DNA from 2 places in the Arthrobacter sp. NPDC058097 genome. Region 1 is predicted to be linked to the other one. Evidence: riboswitches for the same ligand, from Rfam matches in the RefSeq annotation. Region 1 holds a riboswitch; the other holds the start of a gene.
What was found. Region 1 has a riboswitch for thiamine pyrophosphate ahead of thiO (glycine oxidase ThiO). Riboswitches for the same ligand answer to the same signal wherever they lie in the genome.
Positions count from the first base shown of each region.

Region 2: linked by a shared signal. The riboswitch ahead of thiC (phosphomethylpyrimidine synthase ThiC) and the one ahead of thiO (glycine oxidase ThiO) in region 1 are both predicted to bind thiamine pyrophosphate.

Region 1 covers NZ_JBHVSZ010000002.1:188,257-193,444, forward strand. The annotation lists gene ACFVTE_RS04805 (DEAD/DEAH box helicase) at 1-23, opposite strand, end outside; gene ACFVTE_RS04810 (RNB domain-containing ribonuclease) at 326-1,837, opposite strand; partial or broken gene ACFVTE_RS04815 (ferritin-like fold-containing protein) at 1,879-2,552, shown strand; gene thiE (thiamine phosphate synthase) at 2,564-3,265, opposite strand; TPP riboswitch at 3,293-3,413, shown strand; gene thiO (glycine oxidase ThiO) at 3,406-4,695, shown strand; gene thiS (sulfur carrier protein ThiS) at 4,756-4,992, shown strand; gene ACFVTE_RS04835 (thiazole synthase) at 4,998-5,188, shown strand, end outside.
Region 2 covers NZ_JBHVSZ010000002.1:541,988-547,175, reverse strand. The annotation lists gene rimM (ribosome maturation factor RimM) at 1-85, opposite strand, end outside; gene ACFVTE_RS06405 (RNA-binding protein) at 219-461, opposite strand; gene rpsP (30S ribosomal protein S16) at 463-876, opposite strand; gene ACFVTE_RS06395 (hypothetical protein) at 1,088-1,522, opposite strand; gene ACFVTE_RS06390 (VOC family protein) at 1,639-2,514, opposite strand; gene ACFVTE_RS06385 (amidohydrolase family protein) at 2,593-3,675, opposite strand; TPP riboswitch at 3,711-3,818, shown strand; gene thiC (phosphomethylpyrimidine synthase ThiC) at 3,814-5,188, shown strand, end outside.

The sequences.
Region 1 (5,188 bases):
TGGTGGGTATGCAATTCACTCACAGGGGAGTTTCCTTATTCATTTAGGCATTGGCACCGCCTGCTCAACGGGGCGGGCGCAGGGGCCGTTCCGGAGCACGCTCAGGCGCACAAGCAATTCCAGTGGAAGCCGATCGCGGGCTATCTAATTGCCGGCACTGGGGACCGGCGGGTGTGACTCAAGATCGCGTAGGGGCGGGCTTGTTGAATTCAAATCGAGGAAATCAACGACCGGGCATCCATTACTACCCACCCAGTCTACTGGCAAACCCGTGTTTTCCTTGACTCAGGCCGCCGCAGGGGCCTGTGGCGGGCGCGGGAGCGGATCAGTCGACGAGCTCCAGGTGGATCTCGCGGGTGCTGATGTCCGAGGAGACGAGCCGGACGCGGACCCTGGTGCCGGGCTCCATTTCGCCCTCGCACCTGGCTGTCACGGCCGGTTCGGCGATCTGGACCACGCCGGAGGGGCCGGACCCGTTGCTCCCCTTGCCGTTCATGCCCTTGCCGCCATTGCTGTTCCCGTTCCCGTTGCCGTTCCCGTTCTTGGCCGGTTTTGACCCGGTGAGCACCACGGCATCGAACTCCTGCCCGATGTGGTTGATCAGCAGCGCGGCTTCCACGGTGTCCAGGGCCAGGCGTTCCATCCTTGCCGCCAGCTGGTCGGAGTACGCCATGATTTCGGGCAGCGAGGGAAGCGCCTGCCGGGCCCAGGCCGGCACCGGCCGGTCATTGCTCAGGGCCTCGCAGATGACCAGGACGAACCGGTCCACGAGCCGGCGCAGCGGCGCTGTGGTGTGCGCGTACGCGGTGCCGATGGCCGACTGGACGGCGTCCTGCGGGACGGTTCCATCGAAGTGCGTGTACGCGGCTCCGCGGAAGAGCATGCCGGCCGAATGCAGGATGGCCAGTTGTCGGTGGTCGGTGGGATCGAGGGTGCGCAGGTACTCGCCGTAGGTTTCCTGCCCGTCCCACGGTTTGCCCAGCGCGGCTGTCTGCCGCTTGAAGTGGCTGAGCGAGCGTTCATCCGGGGCGGGCATGGTGCGCAGGATCCCCACCTTGCCGTTGAGCATCAGGGAGGCGGCGGCCATCCCGGTCATCAGCGAAATCTGGGCGTTCCAGTCCTCCACCGGAAGCTGGGGCACTGCCACGATCCGGTAGCCGCCGTCGGGAAGCTGGACGATCTCCTGCTCGGGCATGTTCAGGCTGGCGCCGCCGCGGGCCCGCTCCAGGTCCACGCGCTTGCGCCCCACCTCGCGCAGGAGCTGCAGCATGGGCGGGGCCGTGCCGGCATCCAGGTCCGCCTGGACGCCCTTGTAGTTGAGCTTGGCCCGGCTGCGCACGGTTGCCCGGCGCACCACCACGGACACCACCTCGGCGGCGGCGTCGAGCTCGAACTCCCACACGAAGGCGGAACACAGCTGCCCGGCCAGCAGGCTGCCGGCGTTCTCGCTGATGACCTCCGGGTGCAGCGGAATCCGTCCGTCCGGGGCGTAGAAGGTTTGGCCGCGGCGGCGGGTTTCGGCGTCGAGCGCGCCGCCCGGCTGCACGAAGGACGGGACGTCGGCGATGGCGTAGAGGATCCGGTAACCCTCGCCGCGGCGTTCGATGAAGAGCGCCTGGTCAAGGTCGGTGGACGACGGCGGATCGATGGTCAGGAACTCCACCCCGGTCAGGTCCAGGGCCGGGAATTCCCGGCCGGCAACAGCCCCTTCGGCTTCCTTGAGCACGTCCTCGGGGAATTCCCCGGGAAGCTCCAGTTCCGTCCGCAGCGCGCTCAGGGCGTCCGCGAGCGCGTTGGTCTGCTCGTGGACGCTGGGCGAGAGCCGATGATGTGACACGAAAATCAGGTTAGCCCGAATTGCGCCGTTAGTCTTGGATTATGGGCACATCCTCGGCTGACACCGCTCGCTACGACCGCTTTGTCGCAGACCTGTTCGGAGTCATGGCATACGGCGAGCTGTCCGCGTTCGAGCGGCTGTCCTCGGACGCCCGGTACTCGCCCACGCTGCACGACCGCGCCGTGCTCGGCAGGATCGCCGTCATTGAATTCCAGCACTACGAGCTGGTGAGCGCCAAGCTGGCGGAGATGGGTGTCGACGTCGAACACGCGATGCTGCCGTTCCAGCTGGCCGTGGACCATTTCCATGAACGGACCCGCCCGGCGGACTGGTACGAGTCCCTGATGAAGGCCTATGTGGTGGACACAGTGTCCGCCGATTTCTACCGGGCCGTGGCCCGCTTCGTGGATACGTCATCCAGCGGATCCAGCCATCCGAAGAGGCCACGGCCGTACTCCGGGAACGGCTCAAGGGAGCACTGGCCGACGACCCCCGGCTGGCGTCCCGGCTCGCGCTGTGGGGCCGCCGGCTCCTGGGCGAAGCGATCACGCAGGCCCAGCGCGTGGGCCACGAAAACGCCTTTCTGAGCGAGCTGTTCGTCGAGGCGGAACCGGGCGCCACGGACACCACCGCACGCGAGCTGGTGCGCGGCATCACGGCCGAAGTCGCGGAAAACCATTCCCGGCGGATGGTCCAGCTGGGCCTCAGCGGCTAGGCGCTCTTTCCTTAGGAGACGGCTGCCGGCGCCGTTGCGTCCAGAGCGTCGAGCAGTTCTGCTGCAGCGGCCGAGGGGTCAGCCGCCTCGGTGATGGCGCGCACGACGACGATCCGGCTGGCGCCCGCCGCCAGGACCTGCTCCACGTTCGTGCGGTCGATCCCGCCGATCGCGAACCAGGGCAGCAGCAGGCCGCCCACCCGTTCCTCGTTCGCGCTGCGGACGGCCTCCGCCGCGTAGCGCACCAGGTCGAGCCCGACGGCCGCGCGCCCGGGCTTGGTGGGCGTGGCCCACAGCGGACCCACGCAGAAATAGTCCAGGCCGCTGCGCCCCTGCGCGGCGGCGACGGCGGCGTCCACCTGCTCCGTGCTGTGGGTGGACAGCCCGATGACCGTGGCATCGTGCAGCAGCTTCCGGGCGGCGCGGAGCGGCAGGTCCTTCTGGCCAATGTGGAACACCGGCGCACCGGCGATGGACGCGATATCGGCACGGTCGTTCACCGCCCACAGCCGGCCGTGCCGGCGGGCGGCGGCATGGACGACTTCCAGGAGCTCGAGTTCCTCGGCCGCCTCGATGCTCTTGTCCCGCAACTGGATGATGTCCACGCCGCCGGCGAACGCCGCGTCCACGAAGTCCGCAAAGTCCCCGCGGTCCTTGCGGGCGTCGGTGCAGAGGTAGAGGCGGGCGGCGTTGTGGGCAGAGTGCTGGGTCATGGCAACCACCTTAGTTCCTCTAAACTGGGCAGGTACCGCGGGAGCCCGTTACTGCTGTCATAAAAGGCGCAGGGCTGAGAGGGCGTCAGAGCCGACCGCTTGACCTGATCCGGTTAGTACCGGCGTAGGGAAGGATTTTCATGAACCCTGAAACCAGCGGCGCGGACTGTGCCGCCACCTGTCTTGAGGCGGATGTGGCCGTCATCGGCGGCGGCGTGGTGGGCCACGGAATCGCCTGGGAAGCACGGCGCTCCGGCCGTTCGGTGGTGCTCATCGATGAGGCCCCGGGCAGCGGTGCAAGCTGGGCCGCGGCCGGCATGCTGGCTCCGGTCAGCGAACTGCACTACCAGGAGGAAGGGCTCCTGGAGCTGATGCTGGAGTCCTCCGCCAGATGGCCTGAGTTTGCCGCCACACTCACTGCCGGCGAGGACGCCGGATACCTGACGACGCCGACCCTTGCGGTGGGTGCCGACCCGGCCGACCGCCGCGCCCTGATGGACCTGCGGGACGTGCAGCGGAGCCACGGCCTGAAGGTTGAGCCGCTGACCATCCGCGAGGCACGTTCCCGGGAGCCGCTGCTCAGCCCCGCGATCTCCTGTGCCCTGGACATCCCGGCGGACCACCAGGTGGATCCGCGCCGGCTGGTCCGGGCGATTGCTGCCGGGCTGGCCGGCCATCGCCAGGAGATCGCGGCAGCGGAGGGCTACGCGGTGCGGGACAACGCGGCCGGCCTGCTCCGGGACGGCGGACGGGTCAGCGGGGTCCGGCTTGCCGGCGGCGGGTCGGTTCGGGCGGCCGAGACGGTGGTGGCCAACGGCCTGGCCGCGGCGCAGCTGCAGGACCTGCCGGAAAGCCTGCAGCTGCCGCTGCGCCCGGTCCACGGCGACATCCTCAGGCTGCGGGTCCCCGCGCACCTGCAGCCCCTGCTCACCGCAACAGTCCGCGGCATGGTGCGGGGCGTTCCGGTCTACATCGTGCCCCGCCAGGACGGCACGGTGGTGATCGGCGCCACCCAGCGCGAGGACGGCGTGCCGGGCACCAGCGCCGGCGGTGTCTACCAGCTGCTGCGCGACGCCCAGGTCCTGCTGCCGGCGGTCGCCGAGCTCGAGCTCCTCGAAGCCACTGCGCGGGCGCGGCCGGGCACACCGGACAACGCGCCGCTGCTCGGCCGGGTGCCGGCCGGCGGGCAGGAACCCGGCACGGACGTGGCCGGCCTCATCATCGCCACCGGGTTCTTCCGCCACGGCGTCCTGCTGACCCCGGCGGCCGCAGTGATCTGCCGCCAGCTCATGGACGGCATTCGGGATCCGCGCTGGGCCGCCTTCCGGCCGGGCCGGTTTTCCCCGGGACTCCATGAACCGGCTGAATCCGCCCCGGCTGAATCCGCGCCGCTGCAACCCGACATTGCACTCAGCCCTGCCCCCGGCTGATCACCGCGCAGCCCATCACCGCATGACACGCGTCACATTTGACCCGAACAAGGAACCAGCATGAACATCACTCTGAACGGTATCGAACAGGAAGTAGGCGAGGGCGCCTCAGTGACCTCGCTCGTCAGCCAGGTCACGGGACGCCGCCTGTCCGCCAACGGACAGGCCGCCGACGGCCAGCGACTGGGTGTGGCGGTGGCGCGCAATGCAGCCGTCGTGCCGCGCAGCCAGTGGCACAGCACCGCCCTCGCCGAGGGCGACGAGATAGAACTAGTCACGGCAGTCCAAGGAGGATGAGCGCGATGGCAGAAACATTGGTTGAGACAGCAGACAGCCTGGTCATTGACGGGGTGGAGCTGACCTCACGGCTCATCATGGGCACCGGGGGCGCCCCGAGCCTGGACGGCCTCGGCTCAGCGCTGGTCGCGTCCGGCACCCAGCTGACCACGGTTGCGATGCGGCGCTACTCGCCTGCCGAAACGGGTTCGCTCTT
Region 2 (5,188 bases), 350 kb from region 1:
CCTCGGGCGCGTCGGTGAGCACCTGGACGGTCACCTCGCCGCGGATTCCGTGGGGCTTGCCGATACGGGCCACCTGAAGCTGCATGTGTTCCTCTGTTTGTGGTGCGGGGGTAGGACTAGCGCGGGCATCCTGACTGCTGTCAGGGCCCAAAAGAGTCCGGCCCCTCCACCGTTAGCTGGTGGAGGGGCCGGACGTTAAGACAAGTGTTGCAGGCGCGTTACCGGCGGCGGTCGGTGTCGACGACGTCGACCCTGACCTGCTCGCCATCTGCCAGTGCCGCCACGACCGTGCGCAGTGCACGCGCGGTGCGGCCCTGGCGTCCGATTACCCGTCCCAGGTCTTCCTGGTGAACGCGCACCTCGAGGGTATCCCCGCGGCGGTTGTTCTTGGCGCTGACCTTGACGTCCTCAGGGGAGTCGACAATGCCGCGAACAAGGTGTTCGAGCGCTTCTGCCAGCAACTTACTCAGCCTCGGTGGTCTCTGCTTCAGCCTCGGCGGGGGCTTCCGATGCCTTGGCCTTCTTGGTGATGGCTTCCGGGATGATCACGGAACCCTTCTCCGGAGCAACGAATGCTTCCTTGTCGGCCTTGGTCTTCAGGGTGCCTTCCTGGCCCGGCAGACCCTTGAACTTCTGCCAGTCACCGGTGATCTTCAGGATCGCGGCGACCTGCTCCGACGGCTGCGCGCCGACGGACAGCCAGTACTGTGCACGCTCGGAGTTGACCTCGATGTACGAGGGCTCCTCGGTGGGGTGGTACTTGCCGATCTCTTCGATGGCACGGCCATCACGCTTGGTGCGCGAGTCGGCGACAACGATGCGGTAGTACGGTGCGCGCATCTTACCGAAGCGCTTAAGGCGAATCTTTACGGCCACTTTTGTGGTCACTCCTGTTTCTGAAACGGGGTTGAACCCGCGTTCTGCACCCGTGGGGCGGGCCGTACTTGGGGGTTCGAAAAGGACAGGATCCAGACGCGGAGAGAGGGGCCACGCAGATCGAGTACCTGTTTATTGTGCCAGATCGTCCGCGTTATTTCGACTTGACATGCGGACGGAGCCTCGCAGGCGGCAGGAAAACGGGGCTGCGCTAGGAAGACCACACGTAGAGGCCGGTCCTGCTGCCTTCATCCACGGTGCCGGCGAGCTCTGCCAGCTGCTGGACGTAGGCCTTGGCTTCCCCCGCACCAAACGGCATGTCGTCCTCGGCAGCCCAGCGTTCGGCCACGTCATCCAGAACGTTTCCCTCACCCTCGGATTCGTACGTGAGGAGCTCAGCCAGGGCCCGGACCATAGCCGCCGGCACGCCCAGCAGCGAATCGCTGGCCACGTCAACCATGGCCAGCTCGTAGTCCGCGCCCGCGGCGTGCACCGCGGCACCGGCGAGGTCGCCGAGCTGTTCGATCTCGAAATCGCTGATGCCGGCAATCCGGATGCCGTCCCCGGCGGCGGCGCCGCCTTCCAGCGCCTCTGCGCGCTTGAGGGCGTCGTTGTGGGTGGCGACAAACACTTCGGTGAAGCCCATGGATTCGTCCTCATTCCGTCGGCGTGCATGCCCCGGCGGTGCCGGGGCCCTTCGAATGTCAGCCTAACCCAACTGGGTCGCCGGGCTTAGCGCACCGGGTTTATCGCACGCGACGCTTAGCGCACGGCGACGCGGAGGCGGTTGCGCCACGGATCCTCAAACCGGAGCTCGGCGCCGGTGTGGTGCGATTCGACTCCGGCGACCTTGAGGCGGTCGGCGAGGGCGCCGACGTCGTCCCCTGAAGGCACCTCGATGAGGACCTCGCCGAGGCCCAGGGTGTCCCGGCGCGGACCGGCGCCGCGGCTGTTCCAGACATTCATGGCCATGTGGTGGTGGTAGCCGCCGGCGGACACAAACAGTGCCCGGCCGTGCCAGCCCGCTGTTTTTTCGAATCCCAGGGTGCCGACGTAGAAGTCGTGGGCTGACTCCACGTCGCCCACCTGAAGGTGGACGTGCCCCACCTCTGCGTCCGTGCCGCGCTGGCCTTCGATGGACTCCTGCGTGAGGTGGTCCTGAAGATACCGCTGGGGCGGGAGTGCCAGGCTGTCCATGACGACGTTCTTGCCCTCCCAGGACCAGGCCTCGCGCGGACGGTCCCAGTAGAGCTCAATCCCGTTGCCCTCCGGATCGGTGAAGTAGAACGCCTCACTCACCAGATGGTCGGCGCTGCCCACGAACGCCTGCGGCTCATACTGGGCCGCGCTGGCAACCGTGGCGGCAAGCGAGGACTGGTCTTCGAACAGGAGTGCCGTGTGGAAGAGGCCGGCCTCACCCCGGCCGGGGATGCTGAGGCCCGGAGCGGGAGCGAGGTGGACCAGGGGCGTCTTAAGCCGGCCAAGGTAGAGGCCGCCGTCCTGCTCGGCAACGACGTCGAGGCCGAGGGCGCGCTGGTAGTAATCGGTCATGAGCTTCATGTCGCCCACCTTGAGCATGACGGTGCCCATGGTGAGGTTGGCAGGAAGCAAGTCCTGGCTGCTGTCTGCTGTTGTCATCGAATACTCCCGAATGTCCGGGCCACCGGATTTCGGCGGCCTCCACATTACTAAATTACTTGAAGCTTCAATTTATTCCTAATGAACGATCTTGCCGCGCAGGACCACATTCGTGAGGCTGCGGATAGTCTCCGGCAAGGCGCGCGGGTCCTCCTGGCAGACCACCACATCGGCCGCGGCCCCTTCCGCCAGAGCGTCGGCGCCCAGCCAGCGGCGTGCACGCCAGCAGGCCGCGTCCAGCGCCGCTGCAGCCGGCAGTCCGGCGGCGTGCAGCTCAAGGATTTCGTCTGCGATGCGGCCGTGGCGAATCACACTGCCGGCATCCGTTCCGGCATATATTTCGACGCCGGCCTCATAGGCCTCCAGGACGCGCTCACGACGGCGCGCCCACAGTGAGCGCATGTGCCCAGCGTACCGCGGGAACTTCGGCTCGGCCTGGGCGGCAATGTCCGGGAAGGTCGCGATATTGATGAGCGTCGGCACGATCGGCACCTGCTGCTCGACAAACCGGGGGATGTGCCTGGGCAGCAGGCCAGTCGCATGCTCGATGCAGTCGATGCCGGCGTCGAGCATGTCGTCCAGGGTGTCTTCACCGAAGCAGTGCGCCGTGACCCTGGCCCCCTCGTCGTGGGCTGCCCGGATGGCGTCCCGCACGTCCGCGGCCGGGAACGACGGCGCGAGGTCGCCGGCGGTCCGGTCGATCCAGTCCCCCACCAGCTTGACCCAGCCGTCCCCTTCCCGGGCCTGCTTGCGCACCGCCTCCACGAGGCCCTCCGGCTCGACTTCCACCGCGAAGTTCCTCAGGTAGCGGCGGGACCGTGCAACGTGCCGGCCGGCCCTGATGATCCGCGGAGTGTCGTCCCGCTGCTGCAGCCACCGGGTGTCGCTGGCGACCCCGGCATCCCGGACCAGCAGGGTGCCGGCGTTGCGGTCCGTCATTGCCTGCTCGTAAGCGACGTCGTCGTCAACGGCCCCGCCCGGACCCAGCCCGATGTGGCAGTGGGCATCGGCGAAACCCGGCAGGACCCAGCCGTCCAGGACGGCGTCCGCCCGCTGGCCCGGAGGTTCGAACGTCAGCTTCCCGTCCACGGACCAGAGCCCGCGGCGTTCCTCATCCGCCGCGGTGAGCACGGGTCCGCTGAATTCGATGATGTGCGCCATGACACCAGCCTAAGGCGCAGCTGTGGTAGCTTCATTTACGACCACACGGGGGCCCCTGCAGGGGCTGAGATCAGGCTGGCGCAGCCTGCGACCGTTGAACCTGTCCGGGTAATGCCGGCGAAGGAAGTGAGCAGTAAATTGAGCACCCAGAAATCACAGCTGAGCCCTGCCCAAATTGATGCAGCCCAAAGTGAAACGGCCGGCAATGCAGCCGGCGGTGTCACGCAGTCGCTGAAATCCCATTCACTGGCCTACCTGGAAGGCGACGGCCTGCGGGTTCCCGTAACGGAAATCGCCTTGGAGCCTTCACCGAACGGCGAGCAGAATGAACCGCTGAGGGTTTACCGCACTGCGGGTCCGGGCAGCGACCCGGTAGTGGGCCTCGCCCCGTTCCGTTCGGAATGGATTGCGGCACGCGCAGACACGGAGACGTACGACGGACGTGAACGGAACCTGCTCGACGACGGCAAGTCAGCCGTGCGCCGCGGCGCGGCTTCCGCCGAGTGGAAGGGCGCACGGCCGGTGCCCCGCCGTGCTACTGACGGCAAGACCGTGACGCAGATGCACTATGCGCGCCAAGGCGTCATTACCCCCGAAATGCGCTTCGTGGCCCTCCGCGAAAACTGCGATGTGGAACTGGTCCGCAGCGAACTCGCCGCCGGACGGGCCATCATCCCCAGCAACATCAACCACCCGGAATCCGAGCCCATGATCATCGGCAAAGCGTTCCTGGTGAAGATCAACGCCAACATCGGCAACTCGGCCGTCACCAGCTCCATCGCGGAGGAGGTGGACAAGCTGCAGTGGGCCACGCAATGGGGGGCAGACACCGTCATGGACCTGTCCACGGGCGATGACATCCACACGACGCGTGAGTGGCTCATCCGCAACTCCCCCGTGCCGATCGGCACCGTGCCGATCTACCAGGCCCTGGAAAAGGTCAACGGCGAGGCGAACGCCCTCACCTGGGAGATCTTCCGCGACACCGTCATCGAACAGTGCGAACAGGGCGTGGACTACATGACCATCCACGCCGGCGTGCTGCTGAGGTACGTGCCGCTCACGGCGAACCGCGTCACCGGCATCGTCTCCCGCGGCGGCTCAATCATGGCCGGCTGGTGCCTTGCCCACCACCAGGAAAACTTCCTGTATACCCACTTCGACGAGCTCTGCGAGATCTTCGCGAAGTACGACGTCGCGTTCTCGCTGGGCGACGGCCTCCGGCCGGGTGCGACGGCGGACGCCAACGATGCCGCGCAGTTCGCCGAACTGGACACCCTGGCTGAGCTGACCCAGCGGGCATGGGAGTACGACGTCCAGGTCATGGTCGAGGGGCCGGGACACATCCCGTTCCACCTGGTGCGTGAAAACGTTGAGCGCCAGCAGGAACTTTGCAAGGGTGCGCCCTTCTACACGCTGGGCCCGCTGGTCACGGACGTGGCCCCCGGCTACGACCACATCACCTCGGCCATCGGCGCCACCGAAATCGCCCGCTACGGCACGGCCATGCTTT